One region of the Flexivirga sp. G2 genome, then DNA from elsewhere that is predicted to be linked to it. Evidence: riboswitches for the same ligand, from Rfam matches in the RefSeq annotation. Region 1 holds a riboswitch; the other holds the start of a gene.

What was found. Region 1 has a riboswitch for cyclic di-AMP ahead of ACZ50J_RS06970 (transglycosylase family protein). Riboswitches for the same ligand answer to the same signal wherever they lie in the genome.
Region 2: linked by a shared signal. The riboswitch ahead of ACZ50J_RS18195 (C40 family peptidase) and the one ahead of ACZ50J_RS06970 (transglycosylase family protein) in region 1 are both predicted to bind cyclic di-AMP.

The regions. Positions count from the first base shown of each region.
Region 1 covers NZ_AP039675.1:1,421,969-1,427,385, reverse strand. Annotated here, with positions in the region: gene ACZ50J_RS06980 (aminotransferase class V-fold PLP-dependent enzyme) at 1-890, shown strand, start outside; gene ACZ50J_RS06975 (endonuclease/exonuclease/phosphatase family protein) at 868-1,881, opposite strand; cyclic di-AMP (ydaO/yuaA leader) riboswitch at 2,180-2,321, shown strand; gene ACZ50J_RS06970 (transglycosylase family protein) at 2,326-3,048, shown strand; gene ACZ50J_RS06965 (phosphotransferase) at 3,149-4,150, shown strand; gene ACZ50J_RS06960 (ribonuclease J) at 4,232-5,417, opposite strand, start outside.
Region 2 covers NZ_AP039675.1:3,753,209-3,758,625, reverse strand. Annotated here, with positions in the region: gene serC (phosphoserine transaminase) at 1-285, opposite strand, end outside; gene pdxH (pyridoxamine 5'-phosphate oxidase) at 319-999, shown strand; gene ACZ50J_RS18200 (metal-dependent transcriptional regulator) at 1,701-2,390, shown strand; cyclic di-AMP (ydaO/yuaA leader) riboswitch at 2,514-2,709, shown strand; gene ACZ50J_RS18195 (C40 family peptidase) at 2,710-3,492, shown strand; gene ACZ50J_RS18190 (DUF6918 family protein) at 3,596-4,030, shown strand; gene ACZ50J_RS18185 (dienelactone hydrolase family protein) at 4,106-4,849, shown strand; gene ACZ50J_RS18180 (DUF6295 family protein) at 4,853-5,122, shown strand; gene ACZ50J_RS18175 (hypothetical protein) at 5,134-5,417, opposite strand, start outside.

The DNA.
Region 1 (5,417 bases):
TGCCCGTTCCGTCGGGCACGCAGCACGCCATACAACTGCTGCGCGAAGCGCTCGAGCAGTCTCCCGTGGGCGAGCGACTCGTGGTGCTCACCGGCGCCTGCAACGTAACCGGTGAGATCTGGCCGATCGCCGAACTCGTCGCAGTGGCAAGGGAGTTCGGCGCCCGCACCGTTCTCGACGCAGCACAGTACGCACCGCACGTGCGAATCGACCTCGACGAGCTCGGGGTCGACTGGGTCGCCTTCTCCGGCCACAAGCTCTATGCCCCGTATGGCGCGGGCGTGCTCGCCGGCCGCAGCGACTGGCTCGATGCCGCCGACCCGTACCTCCCGGCCGGCGGTGCGACGGCGCGCGTGTCGCACGACCAGACGCAATGGCAGACGGGTCCGGCCCGCCACGAGGGCGGCACGCCGAACGCCGTCGGAGCCGTCGCGATCGCCGCCGCCTGCGCCACGTTGGAGGCGAACCGCGCGACGATCGTTGCGCACGAGGCGCAACTACATGGTCGGCTCCGTGCCGGACTCGCCGCGATCGACGGAGTTCGCGTCATCGAGGTGCTCGGCGAGCGACCGAACGTCGGCGTCGTGACGTTCACCGTCGAGGACTACGACCCGTCCCTGGTCTCGCAGGTGCTGGCCGACGAGGAGGCCATCGCGGTGCGCGACGGCCGGTTCTGCGCCCATCTCTTGTGCGACGCCGTCGTCGGTGAGGGCGCGTGCGCCATACGGGCGAGTCTCGGGCTGGCCACGAACGGTGAGCACGTCGACCGGCTGGTCGCCGCGGTACGCCGCCTGGTCGAGCACGGCCCGGCCCTGTCCTACGTGCACACCGACGAGGGCTGGTCGGCACCGGCGGATCCGCGCGACCTCAGTGAGCCGCTCCCCTGGTGATCGAGTTGGTGACCGGTTCCAGGCGCAATCGCGCCCAGTAGCCGCGGTGATCTGTGCCGGCGATGTCGACGGTGCCGTCAGCCACGACACCGAAGCCACGGGTCAACACGTGGTCCAGTTGCACGAAGGGCGGCAGCCACGCGTCGTGCGGCCAGGTTCGGGTCCAGCCCGCGCCGGTCGCCCGGCTGCTGTCGGTGAGTCCGTCGGCGAGATCGCGGAACGCGGGCATCGACGGCGACGCGTTGAAGTCCCCGGCCATCACCAACGGCCGGCCCACCGGCAGTCCGTCGCGCCAGTGCGCGAGTGATCGCAGCGCGGTCCGCCAGTCCGAGACGATGTCCGGCAGCGGCGCCGGCGTGTGCACGGCTCGCAGCCGGTAGTCGCCCACCGCGGTCCGGACGCGTATGTCGGGACTGCTCGCGAAGATCCCCGCACGGTGCTCCGCCAGGAGTGTCAGGTGGTGCTTGCTGCGCACCACGGTGCCGCGCAGCCCCGGTCGGGCGCGGCCGGCCTGCTGCGGCAGCACCGCATCGAGCCCGTGCTTCCGCAACGCCGCCAACTCCTGCGGCGTGCACTCCTGGAGCACCAGCGTGTCGACGTTCCGTGCACGCGCCGCGGCGACGACCTGCACCGGATCGGCCCCGCCGTACTGCAGATTGAGCGTCATCACGATCTCGTCGTGTGGCCCGGCAGCCACGGTGTCGCTGCGCAGCGCCGTCATACCAAACGCAGCGGGAGGTATGGCGACGACGAGCGCGCCGACCGCCAGCCAGCGGTACCGCAGCGCCGCCACCGCCATCAGCAGGACGAACGCCGACACGCCGAACACCGGGAAGAACGCCTGTATGACGGGCACCAGCCAGGTCGCGTCGAGCCACCGCGCGCACACGCCCAGGGCGACGATGACAAGCAGAGCCGCCAGAATCCACCAGGGCACGGACCGGGCCTCGGCGCGCCACCGGAATCGTGGATCGCGAGGAGGTTCGGGCACCTCGTGATTCTCGCGCACGCGCGTGCGCGTGATGTAGCGGCATCAGCGGGGCTGATGTGACGCAAGCAACACTTTTTCGTGTGACTCCGGCAACACTTTCAAAAAAAGTCACGAAATGGTCACGGTTCGACTTGGAAAACGTGTCGGGACCACGTACCTTCGACGATCGGTGGTTCAAACTTCGTCCCCCTGGCCGGAGGTCCGATCCATCGCCCGAGTTCGCGCAACCCGGCTCGATCTCGATACTGCCTGCGGCTCGCCGCGCACAACCTCGTTGGGCGGCCGCGTACATCTGGGACGGTCCCGGAGGCACAACGAGGATGGGGAACCCATTTCGGTCGCGAGAGCGGCCTTGGGGTGAGAGCAGGCCAAAAACGGCTTGCCGGGCACCTGACAGCCCGACCCGACAGCTAACCCCGTATGCGCACGTCAGGAGAGGAATCAATGAACCTCAGCAAGAAGACTCAGACCACGACCCGCGCCGTCGGCATCGGGGTTGCCGCCGCTGCGGCCCTCGCCGCCGCAGGCGTCGCCACTGCCGGCAACGCCCACGCCGCCTCGGTTTCCACCTGGGACCGCGTCGCCGCGTGCGAGAGCGGTGGCAACTGGGCCATCAACACCGGCAACGGTTTCCACGGTGGTCTGCAGTTCACCCACTCGACCTGGATCGCCTACGGCGGTGGCGCCTACGCGTCCGACGCCAACTTGGCGTCCAAGTCCGCTCAGATCGCGATCGCCGAGAAGGTTCTGGCTTCGCAGGGTCCCGGCGCCTGGCCGGTCTGCTCCGTGCGTGCGGGCCTGACCCGTGGCGGCGGCGCCCCGGTGGTCAACCCGACCCCGGCGCCGAAGAAGACCTACACGGCCCCCAAGAAGACCTACACCGCGCCGAAGAAGACCTACACGGCCCCCAAGAAGACCTACTCGGCCCCGCAGACGTCGCGCTCCTCGCAGCGTCCGACCTACTCGGCGCCCAAGAAGGTCTACACCGCGCCGAAGGTCGCCCTCTCGGGCAAGACCCTCACCGTCAAGTCCGGTGACACCCTGAGCAAGCTGGCCGAGACCTACCAGGTCAAGGGCGGCTGGCAGGCACTGTTCGCGGCCAACAAGGGCACCGTGAACGACGCCAACCTGATCTTCGTCGGCCAGCACCTGAACCTGCCGGCCTGAGCTGATCGTCCGTCAGCGCCGACCCGGCGTTGACAACCGGGAAGCCCCGTTCCACCGATTCGGTGGGGCGGGGCTTCCGCCATGTGGTGGGGTTGTCGGTATGACGATCCCAGGCGCCCCGGTGGTCACGATGTTGTGGGAGCCGGACGATCCGGCCACGGCATTGTCGGAGCGATTCGGCTTCGCCGACGCCGCGACGGCGACCGATTGGGTCTCCCGCACTGTTGAGCAGCACTGGGGTGTGGGGGTCGGCGAATGCGAGCGCATCGTCATGAGTTTCAAGAACGCCTTGGTGTGGCTCCGGACAACGGAAGGGCTGCTGCTCGCCAAGTGGTCGATCGCAGCGCATCGGTTCGACCGCCTCTCCGCACTCGCGGAGCTGACCGCATGGCTCGATGCGCGCGGGCTGCCCGTGTCGGCGCCACTGCCGGTTCTCGACGGGCGACGTCAGGTGGAGGTCGACGGTGTGTCGCTGAGCCTGCAGCGGCACATCCACGGAGAACTGCTGGACGTCACGTCGCCGGACCAGGTGCGTGCCGCCGGCGTCGTGCTCGCCCGGTTGCACGACGCCCTGTCGTCATACCCCGAGGTCGAGCGGCTCACGAAGCTCGTGCCACCTGCAGCGACGCCGGGCGCCCGGATCAGCGACTGGCTCGCGTCGGATCACCCGCGAGCACCCCAGGACGTGGTGGACGCCCTGCGGCAACGGCTGGCCGATGCACCCGCGGATCCGCTTCCGAGTCAGCTCGTGCACGGCGACTTCCGCGCGGCGAACGTCCTCGTCGCCGGGAAGAACGTGACCGCCGTCCTGGACTTCGAGGAGGCCTGCTGCGACCACCGCATCGTTGATCTGGCCCGATCGGCGGTGCTGCTGGGCACCAAGTTCCACGACTGGGGTCCGATCCCGCCCGAGGTCCGCGCCGCCTTTCTGGACGGCTATCAGTCGGTATGCCGACTCTCCACCGTCGAGGCGGCCTGGTGGGACACGCTCGTCCTGTGGTTCTCGCTGGCGATGATCCCCGACGGCGACGACCCGACCGGTTGGGCCGACGCCGCCGCGGCCGAGTTGGACTTCCGAACCGCCACAACCCAGCGCGACTAAATCCCTACTGTCGCCACTTTGTCGCCGGAAACGGCCGATTCGAGCGAGAAAGTGGCGACAGTAGCGAGGTGTTCGCCGTGGTCACGCGTCAATGACGATGGGGATGATCATCGGGCGGCGGCGCAGCTTGCCGCCGACGAACCCACCGACCGCCCGCCGGATGACCTGCTGCAGCTGGTAGGTGTCGCTGATGCCCTTCTCACGGGCCTGCTCCAGCGCCTCGTCCAGCTTGGGCCGCACCTTGTCGAAGACGTCGTCGTCCTCGGCGAAGCCACGGGTCTGGATCTCCGGGCCGGAGACGATCTTGCCGGTGTCGGCGTCGCGCACCACGATGATCGTCACGAAGCCCTCGTCGCGCAGGATGCGACGGTCCTTGAGCATCGTCTCGTCGGTCGTGCCGACGAGGGAGCCGTCGACATACACATAGCCGCACGGGACCGCGCCGACGATCGAGGCGCGCCCGTCGACCAGGTCGACGACGACGCCGTCCTCGGCGAGCAGCACCCGGTTGGCGGGCACCCCGGTCGCGATGGCGAGGTCGCCGTTGGCAACCAGGTGACGCCATTCGCCGTGGATCGGCATGACGTTGCGGGGCTTGACGATGTTGTAGCAGTAGAGCAGTTCGCCGGCGCTGGCGTGGCCGGAGACGTGCACCAGCGCGTTCCCCTTGTGTATGACGCTCGCACCGCGTCGCATCAGGCCGTTGATGACCCGATAGACGGCGTTCTCATTGCCCGGGATCAGCGACGACGCCATCAGCACGGTGTCGCCCGGACCGATGTCGATGGTGTTGTGGTCACCGTTCGCCATCCGGGAGAGCGCGGCCATCGGCTCGCCCTGCGAACCGGTCGACACCAGCACGATCTGGTTGTCGGCGAACTTGTCGATCTTCTTCAGGTCGACCAGCACACCCTCGGGCACGTGCAGGTACCCCAGGTCGGCCGCGATGCCCATGTTGCGCACCATCGACCGGCCGACGAAGGCGACCTTGCGGCGGTGCAGCGCTGCGGCGTCCAGCACCTGCTGCACGCGGTGCACGTGCGAGGAGAAGCACGCGACGATGATTCGCCGCTCGGCCTGCTGGAAGACCCGCTCGACGGCCGGCGCGATGTTGCGCTCCGGTGTGGTGAAGCCGGGGACCTCGGCGTTGGTGGAGTCGGTGAGGAAGAGGTCGACGCCCTCCTCCCCCGCCTTGGCGAACGCCCGCAGGTCGGTGATCCGACCGTCGAGCGGCAACTGGTCCATCTTGAAGTCACCGGTGATCAGC
Region 2 (5,417 bases), 2.2 Mb from region 1:
GCGGTCGCGGATCAGCCCGAAGGACGCCGCGTCCCAGAACACGTTGGTGCCGCCCATACCGACGACGATCTCGTAGCCCTCCGGTGCGCCGAGCAGTTCCGCGAGGCCGGAGCGGATCGCTGCGACCAGGTTCTTGACCGTGGCCTGCCGGTGGGAGGTGCCGAGCACCGTGCGGCCCTGCGCGAGCAGCGCATCGAGCTGCTCCGGGCGCACCTTGCTCGGTCCGGAGCCGAAGCGGCCGTCGGACGGTTTCAACGAGTCAGGGATGACGAGCTGGTCGGTCACGGGTCCGATTCTGCCAGCGGTACCGTCGGAGCCATGCAGCCGATCAAGCGTTGGGACTACGCGGGCGAGGGTCTGGACGAGCACGAACTGCCGCCCGGTCCCTGGGATCTCATCGATCAGTGGGTGTCCGACGCGCGCGCCCGGCAGGACGATCGCGGTGACGTGCCCGAGCCGGAGGCGATCTCGGTCGCCACCGCCGACGCCGCGGGCCAGCCGCACGTCCGGACGGTGCTGATGCGCTATCTCGCGCCGGACGGTCCGGGTTTCTACACCAACTTCGGTAGCCGCAAGGGGTTGGACCTGGCGGCGAATCCGCGCATCGCGGCGGCGCTCACCTGGCCGCCGATGTACCGCGCGATCCGCTTCACCGGTATGGCGCTGCGGTTGCCCGAGCCGGTCGTGACCGAGTACTTCCGCAGCCGCCCGTACGGCTCGCGGATCGGCGCCTGGGCATCGCACCAGTCGCAGCCGGCGGCGACACGAGCGGAACTCGAAGCGGCCGTTGCGTCATACGAGGCGAAGTGGCCGGACACCGGCAGCCCGGCGGATGTGCCGCTGCCCGACTTCTGGGGCGGGTATGTCGTGCGCTGTGACGAGGTGGAGTTCTGGGCCGGTCGCAGCAGTCGGCTGCACGACCGGCTGGTCTACGTCCGCACCGGCGACGGTGACCTCGCGGACGCGACGTCCTGGCGGATCGAGCGCCGCCAACCCTGAGATGGCCGAGGAGCGACGAACTCGAGGTGGCCGAGGAGCGACGAACTCGAGGTGGCCGAGGAGTGACGAACTCGAGGTGGCCGAGGAGCGACGAAGGAGCGTCTCGAGGTCCCCGGCCTTTCGAGACGCCCGCTCGTTCCTCACGGGCTCCTCAAGGACCTTCCTGCACGCGGGCATGGGACAGCCCGTGAGCTCCGGTCGAAACCGGGAAGCACGATGGACGAGATCGCGCGCCCACGGGCCGCGGTGGCTGCGTTGGAGTAGCTACCGAACGTCCGTTTCGTCGGTGCACCGGAGGTGACCGGCGACGAATACGTAGGTTGCGCTAGCGCGCAACCACCTCACGCGTCCTTTGAGAATTCACTCTTGGACCACCTCCTTTCTCGTGTGCCACCACGCTAGGCCGAGGTGCTCGCCGGAGGCAACGGATTAATGCGGGGCGTCCCACGACGTGGCGCCGAACGCAAGAACGGCTGGCGCCCAGGGGAGGTGCGCCAGCCGTCCGAGCACCACCTTGCGGTGCGCTCACCCCGCCCGTAGAACGAACGGTTCGGGATGCCGTGGGTCAGGGGGGAGGAGCCCCACGGCTTCCAAGTAGAAGAACGTAGCGTGAGCGAGCAGGATTCCCGAACTTATTGACCGAAATTCTTCTCGGGGTGGCCGCAATGGCACCTGTCACCGCTTAATGGCAGGCTTACGGTGTGAGCGAGCTGATCGACACCACCGAGATGTACCTCCGCACGATCTTCGACCTCGAGGAAGAAGGCATCGTGCCGCTGCGCGCGCGCATCGCCGAGCGGTTGGGGCACTCCGGTCCGACGGTGTCCCAAACCGTTGCCCGGATGGAGCGTGACGGCCTGTTGACTCTGGCCGGTGACCGTCACCTGGAGTTCACCGACCACGGTCGGATGCTCGCGACGCGGGTGATGCGCAAGCATCGGCTCGCCGAGCGGTTGCTCGTGGACGTCATCGGGGTCGAGCTGGAGTTCGCGCACGACGAGGCGTGCCGGTGGGAGCACGTGATGAGCGAGCGGGTCGAGCGCAAGATCCTCGGGATGCTCCAGGAGCGACACATCTCGCCCTACGGCAACCCGATCCCCGGTCTCGAGGAGTTGGGCGAGGAGGAGACCCGGCTGCGGTTCCGGGACGGCGTCCGCCCGATGACCGACGTCGTGTCCGATCAGCCGACCAGTTTCGTCGTACGACGCGTCGGTGAGCCCGCGCAGGCGGACCAGGAAGCGTTGAGCGTGCTGACCGCCGGAGGCATCACGCCCGATGCCAAGGTCGAGACGCATCTGGAGGGTGACCGGGTGCTGGTTCGGGCCGAGGGCAGTGAGGCCGTGTCGCTGCCGCACGACGTCGCGATGCACGTCTTCGTCGACGCCGAGTGACGCACGTCGCATCGGTGTCACCGCAACGGGTTGCAAAGTTTTTTGGACCAGTTCGTGACCTCGCTGTGACATCCGGTCCGGCGTTGTGTACCGTTTTCCCCGGCCCGCCATTCGGTGGGCTTCTGTGAGGCAACGCCGAGTCCTGCCAGCCGAACAGATGCAACGAATCCGCCCGGCAGGAGCGGGGGACCCACATTCGGGTGGCGCAAGCCGCCCTAGGGGCGAAGTTTCGCCGCAGCACCACATGGTGTCGCGCCGGAACCGGGTATCTCCAACTCGAGCCCGACAGCTCACCTCGTAGGCGACGGAGAGGTAACACGTGTCCATTCTTGGTACGCGCGGTCGTCACCGCGCCCCGAGCAAGTTGTCGACGACCTTCAACTCGACCGCGCGCGTTTCGGCCACTGTTGCCGTCGCCGGTGGTCTGGTGGCCTCGATCGCCGCGCCCCAGGCCGCCCAGGCCACCACGGGTGTTGCATCGATCACCGGTGCGAGCTCGGTCGACTTTGCCGCCCAGGCGACCCGCGCCCAGGCGCTGGCTCACCCGCTGACCGCGACGAAGGCCGAGCAGCAGCTCGGCGCCGTGCGCGCGCAGGCCCAGCTGGCTGCCCCGGTCGCCGCCCAGCGCTACGAGGCCCCGAAGCCGGTCGTCCGTCCCCGCACCTCGTCGGTCTCCCGCACCGCAACGCGTCCGGCCGTCCAGACGCAGCCGAAGGCTCAGCCGGTCACCAAGCCGGCCCCCGTGTCGAACCCGGCGCCCGCCGCGACCGGTGGTCTCGTCGCCATCGCGGAGCGCTACACCGGCACCCCCTACGTCTACGGTGGCTCGAGCCCGGCCGGCTTCGACTGCTCCGGCTTCACCGCCTACGTCTACTCGCAGATCGGCAAGTCGATCCCGCGCACGGCGACCGCCCAGATGCTGGCCGCGACCCGGGTCAGCAACCCGCAACCCGGCGACCTGGTCTTCTACGGTGACGGCAGCTCCGCCTACCACGTCGGCATCTACGCCGGCAACGGCATGATGGTCGACGCCAACCACCCCGGTGGTTCGGTCGGCCTGCGCCCGCTGTACAGCGGTGTGTCGGGCTACGGCCGCTTCTGAGCGACCGCCTGATCCACCAGTTCCACCGAACGCCGCGTCCGGCCCAGCCGGGCGCGGCGTTCGTCATACCCGCCGAGCGTCATCCTCCCGAAAGGCAGAACCCATGAGCTTGTCCGAATCGCTGCTCGCCGCCGACCGTCGCCCGCAGGTGGTGGCCGACCTCGCCGCGGTGATCGATGCCGAGGTGAAGGACAAGAAGGGTCTGAGCGGCGGCGCGATCAAGGCCGGGTATGCCGCGGTGCGCAAGTTCAACCCGACCGTCACGTCCGACGCGACGAACCGGATGCTGCCGGAGGTCGCGACGGCGCTGGACCCGTTCTGGACGGACTTCGCCGGCGCCGGTGACTTCGGCGACTACCTGGCCGGACGCGGCGACGAGGCTGCCGACGCCCTGCTCGCGGTGACCGATCGACGGGCCGCGGCGACCGAGCGTGAGCCGCTGCGACGCGCCTACAAGGGGCTGCGCGGCAAGGCCAAGGAGAACGTCAAGCAGGCCCTCCCGCGGCTGGGCAAGGTCATTCAGCAGCACGCTTCCTGAGCGTGTGCCGAGGCGGCTGCCGGCTGTGGCGCGGCCGGTCAGCAACCGCCCATGAAGGTCTGATAGACCTTCAATATGTCTGATTCGCTGCACGCAACGACCGTGCGTCTCACCGGTTCCGACGGCTCCGACATCGAGGCCTACCTCGCGACGCCCGACGAGGACCGAGTTCGTGGCGGAGTGGTCGTGATCCATCACCTGCCCGGCTACGACCGGGCCACCAAGGAGATGGTCCGCCGCTTCGCGGAGCTGGGTTACGACGCCATCTGCCCCAACCTCTACTCCCGCCAGGCGCCGGGCGCCGACCCGGCCGATGCAGCGGCAGCGGTGCGCGCTGCGGGCGGCATACCTGACGAGCAATTGGTGTCGGACGTGCAGGTCGCGGCCGAGTACCTGCGCGGCCTGCCGCTCTCCAACGGCAAGGTCGGCGTGATCGGACACTGCTCCGGCGGCCGGCACGCCGTGCTGGCCGCCTGCCACGTCGACCTGGACGCGGCCGTCGACTGCTACGGCGCGTTCGTCACGGGCACACCCGGCGCGGACTACCCGCTCAACGTCACCAACCTGGTGCCGCTGCTGCCGGGCCTGCGGGCGCCGCTGCTCGGCCTGTTCGGCAAGGAGGACAAGTTCCCCGGGCCGGAGCAGGTGGCCGAACTCGACGACATCCTCACCACGCACGACAAGCCGCACGCGTTCTTCTCGTATGACGGAGCCGGCCACGCCTTCTTCGCGGTCGACCGGCCGTCATACCAGGTGGCCGCCGCGAACGACGGCTGGGAACGTATCGAAACCTTCTTCCACGAGAACCTGGGGGCCTGAGCCATGTGCACCTACATCACCGTCACGACCGACGTCGAGGGCAGTGCGAAGGCGCCGGGCGGCAAGTGGTTCAAGGTGACTGATGCCGCCGCTTACTTCGACCACCCGGTCCACGCGATGGCCGAGCACACGCTCAACCTGGACCTGACCGACCCGAGCGCGGGTCCGGGACAGCGCATCGCGCTGGAGCTGACGGCGGCGTCGGCACAGCGGCTGATCGACTCGATCCAGCAGGCGTTGGACGCGGCGCCGGACGAGCTCAAGGTCGGCTAGCGGCAGTCGCGTCAGGGCAGCTGCGGCGCGCCTACCGACGGGCGCGGTGGCCCACCCGGCTCGGTCACCGTCTGCGTGACCGTCGTGGTCTGCGGCGGGGGAGCGGACCCCGTCGTGGTGCTGGTCTCCGTTGTGGTCGCCGTCGTGGTCACGGTCCGCGTCGTGTCCTTGCCGGATTGCACGACCTGAACCGTGACGGTCCGGCGCGGCAGCGTGACCGTGGTCGTCTGCGTGAACGTGCTGTCGTTCGCCGGATCCGAGTCGCCGGCCTGCGTCACGGTCTGCGTCGGACCGA